2 linked regions of the Candidatus Pseudothioglobus singularis PS1 genome follow. The protein of the gene in region 1 interacts with the protein of each later gene in a pairwise test. Links are inferred from orthologs where the notes say so. Each region holds a gene or a part of one and is shown in the gene's direction. Other genes may lie near its edges.

Evidence for each region.
Region 2: the proteins of grxD (region 1) and W908_RS07825 interact in binary tests that used the Escherichia coli proteins (3 or more experiments, as listed by UniProt). The link is inferred for Candidatus Pseudothioglobus singularis PS1 from one-to-one orthologs.

What each region holds. Positions count from the first base shown.
Region 1 is NZ_CP006911.1:565,852-572,507, forward strand. What follows is about bases 2,248-4,932. They hold grxD (Grx4 family monothiol glutaredoxin), read left to right. Parts: upstream 2,248-3,269; coding sequence 3,270-3,596; downstream 3,597-4,932. Other genes in these bases: trhO (oxygen-dependent tRNA uridine(34) hydroxylase TrhO), read left to right, coding at 2,248-2,565; W908_RS02885 (class I SAM-dependent methyltransferase), read left to right, coding at 2,610-3,200; W908_RS02895 (M48 family metallopeptidase), read right to left, coding at 3,602-4,261; purL (phosphoribosylformylglycinamidine synthase), read right to left, coding at 4,288-4,932. Also shown: dxs (1-deoxy-D-xylulose-5-phosphate synthase), read right to left, coding at 1-1,458; more of trhO, read left to right, coding at 1,636-2,247; more of purL, read right to left, coding at 4,933-6,656. UniProt on the Escherichia coli protein: Monothiol glutaredoxin involved in the biogenesis of iron-sulfur clusters.
Region 2 is NZ_CP006911.1:1,545,232-1,551,944, reverse strand. Bases 1,211-3,952 are described here. They hold W908_RS07825 (BolA family protein), read left to right. Parts: upstream 1,211-2,338; coding sequence 2,339-2,566; downstream 2,567-3,952. Other genes in these bases: hemE (uroporphyrinogen decarboxylase), read left to right, coding at 2,931-3,952; rpmE (50S ribosomal protein L31), read left to right, coding at 2,609-2,821; W908_RS07830 (inorganic phosphate transporter), read left to right, coding at 1,211-2,302. Outside these bases: W908_RS07840 (arsenate reductase ArsC), read left to right, coding at 1-75; W908_RS07835 (TIGR00153 family protein), read left to right, coding at 331-1,011; more of W908_RS07830, read left to right, coding at 1,022-1,210; more of hemE, read left to right, coding at 3,953-3,971; trpA (tryptophan synthase subunit alpha), read left to right, coding at 4,040-4,840; accD (acetyl-CoA carboxylase, carboxyltransferase subunit beta), read left to right, coding at 4,853-5,704; ispH (4-hydroxy-3-methylbut-2-enyl diphosphate reductase), read left to right, coding at 5,732-6,661; W908_RS07795 (adenosine kinase), read left to right, coding at 6,695-6,713. UniProt on the Escherichia coli protein: Involved in cell resistance against acid stress.

The sequences.
Region 1 (6,656 bases):
AGTTTTAACTATATTTCCTTTCCCAAGCTCAATTGTTGAGGATGAAACAAATTCCAAAATCTCAGATTTTCCTCTTGGAAATCTCACACAAACTGGCCCATCAAAATTATGAGCAAAATTAAGCGCTTTATACATTTCCAATGACGAACTGGGTGCAATAATAATAATGTTAGGGATACATCTTAAAAAACTCAAATCATAAATACCTGCATGTGTTGCACCATCTGCACCAACTAGTCCTGCTCGATCAATTGCAAACGTAACATTTAAATTTTGTAGAGCAATGTCGTGAATAAATTGGTCATAGCCACGCTGTAAAAATGTTGAATAAATTGCAACTACAGGTTTTAGTCCTTTAGTTGCAATTCCGCCAGCCAGAGTAACTGCATGCTGCTCTGCAATGGCAACATCTACAAAACGTTCCGGAAAGCTATTTGCAAATTCAACCATTCCAGACCCTTCTGACATTGCTGGGGTTATTCCAATAAGACTTTGATCATCCTTAGCAGTATCACAAAGCCATTTTCCAAAAACGCTACTATAGCTTGGAAAGTTATTACTTGATAATGATGGCGGCGATATACCATGAAATTTTAGTGGATTCTCTTCTGCAGCTTCCAAGCCATGACCTTTTTTTGTAATGATGTGAAGTATTCTGGGTTTTTTAAGATTTTTAAGATTTTCTAGAGTTTTGACTAATATGGAAATATCATGTCCATCAATTGGGCCAAAGTAATCTATTCCTAATTCTTCAAAAAGAGTACCTGGCAAGATCATTCCTTTTAAATGCTCCTCAGATCGTTTTGCAAACTTTTGAATACGTGGAAGCCTTTCAAGGAATTCAAGCGATTTAGATTTCATAGTTGAGTATATCTTTCCAGAAATAAGACGCGTTAAATATTTGCTTAGTGCACCCACATTTTTGGAGATGGACATATCGTTATCATTGAGAATGATGAGCAGGTTGGCATCTGTATCTCCAGCATGATTCATAGCTTCAAATGACATGCCACCCGTTAGCGCACCATCTCCAATGACAGCTATTGAGGTGTCTGAATTATTATTGAGTTTATTTGCCATAGCAATTCCGAGGGCCGCACTAATGGAGGTTGAGGAATGACCAGCGCCGAAGACATCATGCTCACTTTCACTTCGCTTTGTAAAACCAGATAAGCCATCTTTTTGACGAAGAGTTGACATTAGATCTTTGCGACCTGTTAATATTTTATGAGTGTATGCCTGATGACCCACATCCCAGACGAAAGTATCATCAGGGCTGTCAAAAACATAATGCATTGCCAAGGTCAATTCAATTGTTCCAAGGTTCGAACTTAAATGACCACCTGTCTTTTCAATGCTCTCAATTAAGAATAACTTAATTTCTTCTGCAAGAGAATTAAGTTCATTAATATCTAATTTTTTGATATCGCTAGGATTATGAATGTGATTTAAGATCATTCGACTTCGTTAAAAAACTTAATTAAATAGCAGAGAAAAGAGTCGAATTATACACTTGTCAGTATTGAGAATAGTGGAGCCCTAATGGAGTTTTAATGTTTATGATAAGTCTAAATAAACTTAAATTACTTTCGGCTACTAGTAAAATTAACATTTTTTGTAGGGTTATCTTGAAATATGTACGCTATTTGCGCTTTATACAAGTTTACTCGGCTAGATGATTTTGAGGATATCCAGGCTCCACTGAAGTCATTTTTAGATGCTTTAAGTGTTAAAGGAACTCTACTGCTTGCAAGAGAAGGCATAAATGGAACCATTTCAGGGGGTAAAGATAGTGTTGAAAAAGTTCTTGATTACCTTCAAACTGATGATAGATTTCTTGAATTGGAATATAAATTTTCATATAGCAAAAAACCACCATTTAAGAGACTTAAAGTCAAACTAAAAAAAGAAATAGTTACCATGGGTCTTTCAGAAATTGATCCTAATCATTCTGTAGGAACTTATATTAAGCCAAAAGACTGGAATAATTTAATCAATGATCCTGATGTCATACTAATTGATACAAGGAATAATTATGAGTATGAAATTGGAAGCTTCAAGGGTGCTATTAACCCAAATACTGAAACTTTTAGGGAGTTTCCAAGTTTTACAAAAAATAGTCTAAAGCAATATCAAGACAAAAAAATTGCCATGTTTTGTACCGGCGGAATTCGCTGTGAAAAATCTACAGCCTATTTAAAGTCTGAGGGTTTTGAAAATGTTTTTCATCTTCAGGGTGGGATTCTTAAATACTTGGAAGAGGTTAAAGAGGAAGAGAGTCTTTGGGAAGGTGAATGCTTTGTATTTGATGATAGAGTAGCTGTTAAGCATAACCTTGAGCAAGGTAAATATGATCAATGTCATGCATGTCGGTTTCCGATTACTGAAGAAGATACAAAACACCCTCACTATGAGAAGGGCACATCCTGCCCAAGATGTTATGGGACAAAAAACATTGAACAAGTAGGTAGATACCGAGAAAGAGAGAAGCAGGTCCAACTTGCCAAGAAAAGAGGTGAGGTTCATATTGGTGATGATGCTAATCACACTCAACAAAAAACATAGATAATTTTATAAATACATTTTTTAAATAAGAGATAGTTATTCAAATGTTTGATAGAAAAGATATTGCCCAACTTAAGAAAGATATTGTTTTAGATGTGGAGCTGTTAAATTCTAGATTTAAGCTACACACTCGGTGGGGGGTTTTTAGCCCCCGATCGATTGATGATGGTACGCTTCTTCTGATGAAGTATATTAGCGCCAATGAAAATGACATTTGTCTTGATTTAGGGTGTGGTTATGGACCAATTGGTCTTGCATTGGCTAGGCAGTGTCACAAGGGAAAAGTTCATATGGTAGATAAGGACTTTGTGGCGGTTGAACTTTCAAAATACAATGCAAAGATTAATAATGTTAGCAATGCTAAGGCCTATCTTTCTGATGCATTTTTGCAAGTACCAAATGATATAAAATTTAATCAAATCATTTCAAATATTCCTGCCAAAGTCGGAAGAGAGCAGCTTTCAATTATTCTTAATGATGCATTTGATGCGCTGCAGCCAGGGGGGTCAATAACTGTTGTGACCATTAATGGTCTTAAGGACTTTATAAAAAATAATTTTAAATCAGTTTTTGGAAATTATAAAAAAATTAAACAGGGTCAAAAATATCTTATTTCCCAAGCAATTAAGCAATAATTATTGTATGTATCTTTGCAGTATTTATAATACTAGATTAAAATAGCAGAAAAAAATTGGAGCAATAAAGTGGAAGTATTAGAAAAAATTCAAAAGCAAGTCGATAGCGCTGCAATTGTTATTTATATGAAAGGAACACCACAGTTTCCTCAGTGTGGATTTTCTGCACGTGCATCTCAAACTTTAGCATCAACGGGAGTTGAGTTTGCTTACGTTAATATTTTTGAAGATCAAGAAGTTTTTCAAAGTCTCCCAGACTTTGCTGATTGGCCTACATTTCCCCAAATCTATTTCAACTCTGAATTAGTGGGCGGCGGTGATATTATTATTGAAATGGCTGAGCAGGATACCCTTAAGGATGCTATGCAAGAGGCTGTTGAAAAATACAATAGCTAATTAAATTAAAGTTTTCTTAGTTTGTAGCCGTAATCCTTTAGCCAAGTTTTAGCTTCTTTGAAGTTAGGCATCATAGATTCAACAGTTTTCCAAAAATGAGATGAATGATTCCTATGAATTGTGTGTGCTAGTTCATGAATAATGACATAGTCAATGACGTTCATGGGAGCCATAATTAACAGGTAGTTTAGATTAATATTATTCCTGGATGAGCAAGAGCCCCACAATGTTTTCTGCTCTTTGATTCGAACTTGGTTTACAGATAAATTATATTGATCGGCAAAATAAGTAAGCCTTGGAATAGCAACCTCTCTAAATTTTTTTTTGTACCATTTCTTTAGAGATGAGTGAATCAACTCTTGATCACTTGAACACACTAAAAATTCTTCACCATTGAAAGTTAATTTTTCGGATTGATCCGTTTTTATTTTAATGGGATATAAGGATCCTAACATTAAAGCCATATCTTTATCAAAGGCGCTATCACTTAAACGATTATTGATAATCTTTTGTTGCTTGTTGACCCATTTTTTCTTTTCATTAATAAAGTCATGAATTTTATTCATTGAAAGTAGATGAGGGGCTCGCACAATTAATTCAGCATTTTCATTAATTGAAATACTTAGGGTTCTTCTATTGCTCCTGATAACCTTATAAGGCGTCATTTGGATAAGGGCCTCTATAGCTATATTTAGTCAATCCATTTCCTGGCGTTTTCAAACATTCTAAGCCACGGCGATCTCTCTTGCCATTCATTTGGATGCCAAGAGTTTTGAACTGTTCGAAAAACTCTTTCAGGGTGGGGCATCATGATTGTAATTCTGCCAGATTCATCACAAATGCCTGCTGCAGAGTTTTCAGAGCCATTAGGATTGTGTGGATATACTTTAGATGGATCTCCAGAATAGTCAACATACTGCATAGCAATACTAGTAATTTTAGTTTTAGAGTCAAATCTAGCTTTACCCTCTCCATGTGCAATTGCTATAGGCATGATTGAGCCTTCCATTCCACTAAAGAATATAGATTTCGAATTACTAATTTTGACGCCTGTAAGACGTGCCTCAAATTGTTCTGATGTGTTTTTCTCAAAGGAAGGCCAAGCTGTTGAGCCTGGAATGATTGATTGAAGATTAGAAATCATTTGGCAGCCATTACACACCCCCAAAGTGAAACTATCAGATCTTAAAAAATATTCAGAAAACTCATCTTTGGCCAGGCTGTTTAAAAGAATCGAATTTGCCCAGCCTCTTCCAGCACCTAAAACATCTCCATAGGAAAATCCTCCACAAGCGGCCAAACCCTTAAAGCTGGATAAGGATATTTTTCCAGAAAGAATCTGACTCATATGAACATCAGTTGCTTCAAAGCCAGCCTGAGTAAAAGCAGCTGCCATTTCAATATGCCCATTAATTCCTTGCTCTCTTAGGATAGCAATTTTTGGCTTTGTACCAAAATTTATATAAGGAGTAATAATAGATTCATTGAGATCGAATGTTGGTCGAACTTTGAGACCACTTGAGTCCTTAAGGATTTCAATATTTTCAGATTCGACGCATTCTGGGTTGTCCCTTAATTTTGCAATTTCGTATGAGGTTGAAGACCACTTTTTAAAAAGATTTTTTCTCTTGTCTTGAAAAACGATATCATTTTCATGATAGATTACAATTTCATCATTTAAATTAATTCTAGCAATTCGTTTGGTTGAGTGTTTGAGTCCAATATCTTTTAGAGAGTCAAAAACTCTATTGATGTTAGTTGTTGGAATTTGAATGATGCATCCCAGTTCCTCATTAAATAGTTCAGGTAAGAGGTCTGAAGTATAAATATCTAAACCACAATGAGACGCAAATGCCATCTCTAATAAAGAGATTAAGGCGCCACCATCGGATCGATCGTGATAAGCAGTAATTAAATTCTCTTTGTTGAATGTGTTGATTAATGAAAAAAATTGAGAGAAAAGTTTTGGGTCATCAAGATCGGGTGCATCATTTCCAATTTGGTTAAATACTTGTGCTAAGCACGATCCCCCCATTCTATTTTTTCCTAATCCAAGATCAACTAAAAAAAGTTCTGACTCTATTTCATTAGCAAGTAAAGGTGTAATTTGCTGTCTAGTATCAGGTGTTTTTGAGAAGGCACTAATAATAAGCGAAAGAGGAGCTGTAACTGATTTACTCTCCCCATTCTCATCCCAAGAGCTCTTCATGGACATGGAGTCTTTTCCAACAGGAATAGTTAATCCGAGCTCAGGACAAAGTTCCATCCCAATCGATTTAACCGCCTCATAAAGTTTTGCATCTTCACCCGGATGCCCACTGGCGCACATCCAATTTGCAGATAAGTTAATGTGTTTAATATCCTCAATGTATGCACTCATTAGATTAGTCAGCGCCTCTCCAACACTCATTCTTGCTGCTGCAGCTGCATTGATAAGAGATAGTGGTGTTTTCTCACCAATAGACATTGCTTCACCTTGATAGCCTCTGAAATCTGAGAGTGATATCGCGCAATCTGCTACAGGTACTTGCCAGGGTCCAATCATTTGATCTCTAGCAATAAGGCCAGTCACTGATCGATCTGCAATCGTAATTAAAAATTTTTTACTCGCTATTGTAGGAAGTGCTAATAACCGATCAATGGCATCGCTTATAGAAATATTACTCGCATCAAAAGCTTTTTCAGCATTAGGCAGGGTAGCAACATCTTTATGAGTTTTAGGTGATGAGCCAAAGAGGAGCGACATCTCTAGATCGATAGGTTTATTATCAAAATATGAATCTTCAAGCGTTAAATGTCTATCATTCGTTGCATTTCCAAGAACTGCGTAAGGTGCTCTCTCTTTAACGCAAATCTCATTAAACAGATCGATACTTTTTTCCTTAATTGCAATGACGTACCTTTCTTGAGACTCATTACACCATATTTCTAGAGGCGACATTTTTTTTTCGTCATTGGGTATTGACCTTAATTGGAGCTTTGCACCTTTTTTTGAGTCATTTACCAGTTCAGGTATTCCATTTGAAAGGCCGCCAGCTCCAATGTCATGGATTGATACAA
Region 2 (6,713 bases), 980 kb from region 1 along the record:
GCATTTGAGCTTTGTTTTGAGGAGATTAAAAGTAAATTATTGCCATTTATAAATAATTACTCTTTCGATAAATAATCTATCCGGTTTGAATAATATTCAACTACAGAAAAACTAAGGGCTCTCTCTAGTACCTTAATACTAAGGCTTAACAACTCAGCTATAATGAAGAGGTTGAATGATACTAAATACACTTCTTGTTGTAATAAAAAGCAACCTAAATTTGAATTCAATTCGTTATAATGCGCATTTTGGCTTCAACTGCCAAAGAAATTTTGAGTTATTTTGTAGTATTTTTTTACCTTTAAACTATATACGGAGTAGATTAGAGATATGACTGGAAAAGACAACATAACTAGCCTATTTGGAAAGTCACCAATAAGCCCATTACAGCAGCACATGAAACAGGTTCATTCATGCTTAAAAGAGTTTGGAGTTTTTGCTAAAGCGGCTAATACTGAAGATTGGGAAAAGGCTCAATCAGCTCATCTATCAATTGGCAAAAAAGAACAGAAAGCAGATGTTCTTAAGAAAAAACTAAGAATGAATTTGCCAAGTACATTTATGATGCCTTTCTCTAGAAGGGATTTACTGGATGTTTTGCTAATTCAGGACTCTATTGCCAACATTACAAAAGACCTTTCAGGCTTGATGATGTCGAGAAAAATGCACTTTCCAAAAGCGTTTGCAGAAGACTTTTTAGAATTATCTAAGCTATGCATTAAAACTTCAGCGGCCGCCTTGGTTGCAATTAATGAATTGGATGAGCTCTTAGAGACTGCGTTTAGTTCTAGAGAGCGAAAAATTGTTGACAAGATGATTAAGAAAGTCAACGAATTGGAACATGAGACAGATGTTGCTCAAGAAATTATTAGAAAAAAGCTTTATCTGCTTGAGGCCGAATTACCACCTATAGATGTAATGTTTTATTATCGAGCCATAGAGTGGCTTGGTGAGACTGCTGATGCTGCCCAAAAGGTTGGATCGCGTTTTGAAGTTATGTTGACAAAGTAGGGGGCTAACAATGGAAATTATCGTTCAAAATAGAGATATTCTTATCATGTTGGCTATTGGATTTGGCCTGTTTATGGCCTGGGGCATTGGTGCCAATGATGTTGCAAACGCAATGGGGACTTCTGTTGGCTCTGGTGCTATAACTTTCAAACAGGCTGTCATTATCGCAGTCATTTTCGAATTTGCAGGAGCTGTTTTGGCTGGTGGAGAGGTCACTGCAACTGTCCGTAAAGGTATTCTTGATGCAGGAGCATTTACAAATAATCCAGAATTATTAGTATATGGAATGCTTGCATCTCTATTGGCTGCAGCGACTTGGCTTTTAATTGCCTCATCTCTTGGTTGGCCAGTATCCACAACACACTCAATCGTTGGTGCAATCGTTGGTTTTGGAGCAGTTGGAGTTGGTATAGAGGCTGTATCATGGGATAAAGTGTATGCCATTATTGCAAGTTGGGTGGTCTCACCACTTATTGCAGGAACAATGGCTATTTTGATATTTAAAAGCTTACAGCGCCTAGTAATAGATACAGAGCAGCCACTTGAAAATGCAAAAAAATACCTCCCTTTCTACGTTTTTTTTGTAGGATTTGTCCTCTCATTGGTCACTCTATTAAAAGGACTCAAGCATGTTGACTCTTTAAAACATCTCGGTAAGGACCTTCCAACAAGCATGATGATTGCAACTTTAGTTGGAATTCTTGCAGCCATCATTGCCGCAATTATTATTAGGCGAATTAAAACCAACCCCGAAGATGATAATGAGTTCTCCTATGCAAATATGGAGAAACTATTTGGCGGACTGATGGTAATTACAGCTTGCTCAATGGCTTTTGCTCATGGATCAAATGATGTTGCAAATGCAATTGGCCCATTAGCTGCGGTCTATAGTATTGTTGAGTCGGGCGGGCAAATTGTTTCAAAAAGCGCACTCCCTTCATGGATATTGTTAGTAGGTGGTGGTGGAATCGTCTTTGGTCTTGCAACCTTTGGTTTTAGAGTAATGAAAACGATCGGTAAAAATATTACTGAGCTAACGCCAAGTAGAGGTTTTTCTGCTGAACTTGCCGCTGCAACAACAGTAGTATTTGCCTCTTATACGGGGCTTCCAGTTTCAACAACTCAGGTACTTGTTGGTGCTGTTCTTGGTGTGGGTATTGCAAGGGGCGTAGCATCATTGAACCTGAGAGTTGTTAATAGAATATTTCTATCTTGGTTAATTACATTGCCAGCTGGAGCAATAATGTCGATCTTGTTTTTCTTTACACTCAAAGGTATTTTTAGTGCTTAGAGCGTATAATTATTTCAAAATATTACATTAAAAATTATGACACTAGAAGAAGTTCAATTGAAGCTCGAATCAGGACTTGAAAGTTCAGATGTAACAATGGAGGGAGATGGTTGTAATTGCTCTGCTGTTATAGTATCCCCTGTCTTTGAGGGTTTGTCTTTGCTGCAAAGACAGCGTATGGTTTTGGGTCTTGTCAAGGAAGAAATTAAAAGCGGCGAGCTCCATGCATTAACTGTTAAAACATTTACCCCAGCAGAGAGATAGTATATAATTCCCACTTTTTGAAAAACTTGAAGATATAAGGCTATGCAAACAGATATTCACCCTTCATATGAAACAATAAAAGTTGTGTGCAGTTGTGGTAACTCATTCGAGACTCGCTCAACTTCAGGTAAAGACGAAATTCATCTTGATGTTTGTTCAAGCTGTCACCCTTTTTACACAGGCAAGCAAAAGATTATGGATACTGCTGGACGAGTAGAGAAGTTCAAATCTCGCTACGGCGCTTTCAAACGTTAAATTCAAATTGATTGACTCTTAAAGCCACAAATGTGGCTTTTTTTGTGTCAAAAGGAAACTTCAGATTAAAATTTAAAATTGATATAATCAACTATTTTGAGACAACATAATGGCTTTTGACTACATTAATGCGTTATTAAAAAAAGAGGTCACCAGAACCCCTATTTGGGTCATGAGACAAGCAGGTCGTTACTTGCCCGAATATCGAGCAACTCGAAAAAAAGCGGGTGATTTTTTAACGCTATGTAAATCAAGTGATTTGGCCTGTGAAGTTACACTTCAACCATTAGAGCGTTTTGATTTAGACGCAGCCATTCTCTTTTCTGATATTTTGACTATTCCAGATGCAATGGGACTTGGATTACACTTTGTTGAAGGGGAGGGTCCAAAATTTTCTCACCCGCTGAGCTCACTTTCAGAAATTAATCAATTAACTAAGCCTGACGTATCAAAAGATTTATCTTATGTCAGTGAGGCCGTATCAGTTATCAAAAAAAATCTTAAAGGAAGGGTTCCACTAATCGGCTTTAGCGGAAGTCCATGGACGCTTGCAACTTATATGGTTGAGGGCGGCTCCAGTAAGACCTTTTCAAAGGTTAAAGGATTGATGTACGAAAATCCAAAGCATATGCACCAACTTTTAGATGTTCTAGCTGACACAATTATTGACTATCTTAACTCTCAAATCGAGGCTGGTGTGGACTCAGTTATGATTTTTGATACCTGGGGTGGTCTTTTAAATAAAGCCAGTTATGAAAATTTTTCATTAATGTATATGTCAAAAATAGTGGCTGGAATTAACCGCAACCCCGAAGGCAAAACAATACCTGTTACGCTTTTTACAAAAGGCGGATCCGCATGGCTTGAACAAATTGCTGCAACTGGTTGCGATGCTGTTGGTATTGACTGGACAGTTGAAATTGGAGAGGCAGAAAGAAGGATTGGCTCGAAAGTTGCCCTTCAAGGTAACCTTGACCCATCTGTACTTTATGCATCAGCTGAGGTTATCAAAAGTGAAGCACATAAAATTTTAGATCAGTTTCAAGGCTCAACGGGACATGTATTTAATCTGGGGCATGGCATCACTCCAGATGTTAATCCTGAAAGTATGAAGGCCTTGGTTGATGCGGTCCATTCATACTCAAAATAAAAAATCACTTAAATAGAGTGAGAGTCTCTCTATGTTAAAATTTCGTAATAAATAATAATAATAACAATATGTCAAGAATCTCTAATATCTTTAAAAAACTTGATGATCAAGATCAGACCGCCTTCATTCCATTTATTACTGCTGGTGATGGTGGGTTAGATGGCTGTGAGGCTCTTGTCTTCACTTTGGCTGATAGTGGCGCCGACATTATCGAATTGGGAATGCCGTTCTCTGATCCAATGGCAGATGGGCCTGTCATTGCAAAGTCACATGAAAGAGCAGTTGCAGACGGTATCAACTTAGATTCTGTTTTTGCAATAGTGGAGAGGTTTAGAGAGCACAATCAGACGACAGGTATCGTTTTGATGGGCTATACCAACCCTATTGAAGTCTATGGCTACAAAGAGTTTGCTATTAGAGCAGACGAGGCTGGAGTTGATGGCATTTTGGTTGTTGATATGCCGCCTGAAGAAGCTGCAGATCTTAAACAGGAGCTGGATAAATATAAGATTGATTTAATTTTTCTGGTTGCCCCTACAACGACAGATGAGCGCTTAGAGCAAATTTCGAAAATAGCCAGTGGATATATTTATTATGTTTCCCTCAAGGGGGTAACTGGCGCTGCAAATCTTGATATTGACTCGGTCAATTATCACCTTGAACGAATGAGGAATTATATTCAACTTCCAGTGGGTGTTGGTTTTGGTATAAAAGATGCTGACACTGCAAAACAGGTTGGTGAAAATGCTGATGCAGTGATAGTTGGAAGTGCCCTTGTCTCTATTGTCGAAGAGCTCGCATCTGATAAGGATAAAATGGTTACCAAAGTTGGAAATTTAGCAAAAGAAATCTCGAGTGCAATTACTTAACTAAGGCATAGTATGAGTTGGTTAGAAAAAATAATGCCATCGATTGGCAAGAATGCTAAAAAAAATATTCCAGAAGGACTCTGGAGCAAATGTCCTGAGTGCAATAGGGTTCTTTATCAAGAGGAACTTGAACGCCTTCTATATGTCTGTCCAAAGTGTAATCACCATTTAAGAATTTCTGCCAGAAGGCGCATTCAAGATTTTCTTGATATGGAGAATCAAGTTGAGATAGCTCCAAATATTCAATCAGTCGACCCTCTTAAGTTCAAAGATCAAAAGAAATATAAAGATCGTTATCAAGATGCACAAAAAAAGACTAAAGAAAAAGATGCACTCATTGCAAAATCTGGTTTTTTAAAGGGCATGCCAATTGTCACAGTTGCATTTGATTTTAGCTTTATGGGCGGGTCAATGGGCTCCGTAGTGGGTGAAAAGTTTGTTCGAGCGGCTCATCTAGCTATCAAGAATAATCAGCCTTTAGTTTGTTTTTCGGCAAGTGGTGGTGCTAGAATGCAAGAAGGACTTTTCTCATTAATGCAGATGTCTAAAACATCTCTTGCGGTGAAGTTACTATCTGATAATAAAATACCATTCATTTCAGTTTTAACTGATCCAACGATGGGAGGTGTTTCTGCTAGTCTTGCGATGCTCGGTGACATACAAATTGCAGAGCCAAACGCAAGAATTGGTTTTGCAGGAGCGAGAGTGGTTGAGCAGACGGTTCGTGAGGAGTTACCAGAGGGTTTTCAAAGAAGTGAATTTTTGCTTGAGAAGGGTGCTATTGATATGATTGTTCCTCGATCAGAGCTTAGAAATAAAATTTTTCAAATACTCTCTGCGCTTCATCCAGCATCAGCTAGTTAATTTTTTTTAACTATTGTGTATTAAATTTTGAAGATATATTTAGCAAATCCGAGGGGTTTTTGTGCAGGAGTTGATCGCGCTATCGAGATTGTTGAGCGTGCCATTGAAAAACATGGACCTCCAATCTACGTTCGTCACGAAGTAGTCCATAATAAATATGTTGTAAAGAACCTTAAAAATAAAGGGGCTATATTTGTTGATGAAATTTCTGAGGTTCCAAGTGGGAGTGTGGTCATTTATAGTGCACATGGCGTATCGCAAGCTGTTAGAAAAGAGACTAATGGTATCTCCGCTATCATCTATGATGCTACTTGTCCACTCGTTACAAAAGTACATAAAGAGGTAACACGTCGCCAAAAATATAATCATCAGGTTATTCTTATTGGACATGCTGGGCATCCCGAAGTAGAAGGAACTCTTGGGCAGGCAACTGAAAATAATAATATCACCTTGGTTGAATCAATAAGTGACGTTGAGAAAATAGATCTGCAAAAAGACAGAGATATTTCTTTCACAACTCAAACTACCCTATCAGTCGATGATACAAATGAGATTGTAGATGCCTTGAAAGTAAAATTTCCTAATATTCAGTCCCCTAAAAAGAGTGATATTTGCTACGCAACTCAAAACCGTCAAGACTCAGTTAAAGAGGTCATTAAGCATTCTCAAATCCTTATTGTAATTGGGTCAAAAAATTCTTCAAATTCAAATCGCCTTAAAGAAATTGCTGATAATAAAGGTAAACCATCTTATTTAATTGATAGTCCTGAGGATATTGATATTGAATGGCTTGATGGTATTAGTTCTATTGGCATAACTGCAGGAGCATCAGCGCCTGAGATATTGGTTCAGGAGGTTGTTTCATTTCTAGTGTCTAATGGTGGATCTGAAGTTATCGAGCTCGGTGGTACAGAAGAGTCTGTGAGTTTTCCAATTCCAGCTCTACTCAAAGTATAAATTATTTATTAATCAATTTGGAGTTCTAAGTTAATGAAAAAATATGATATTT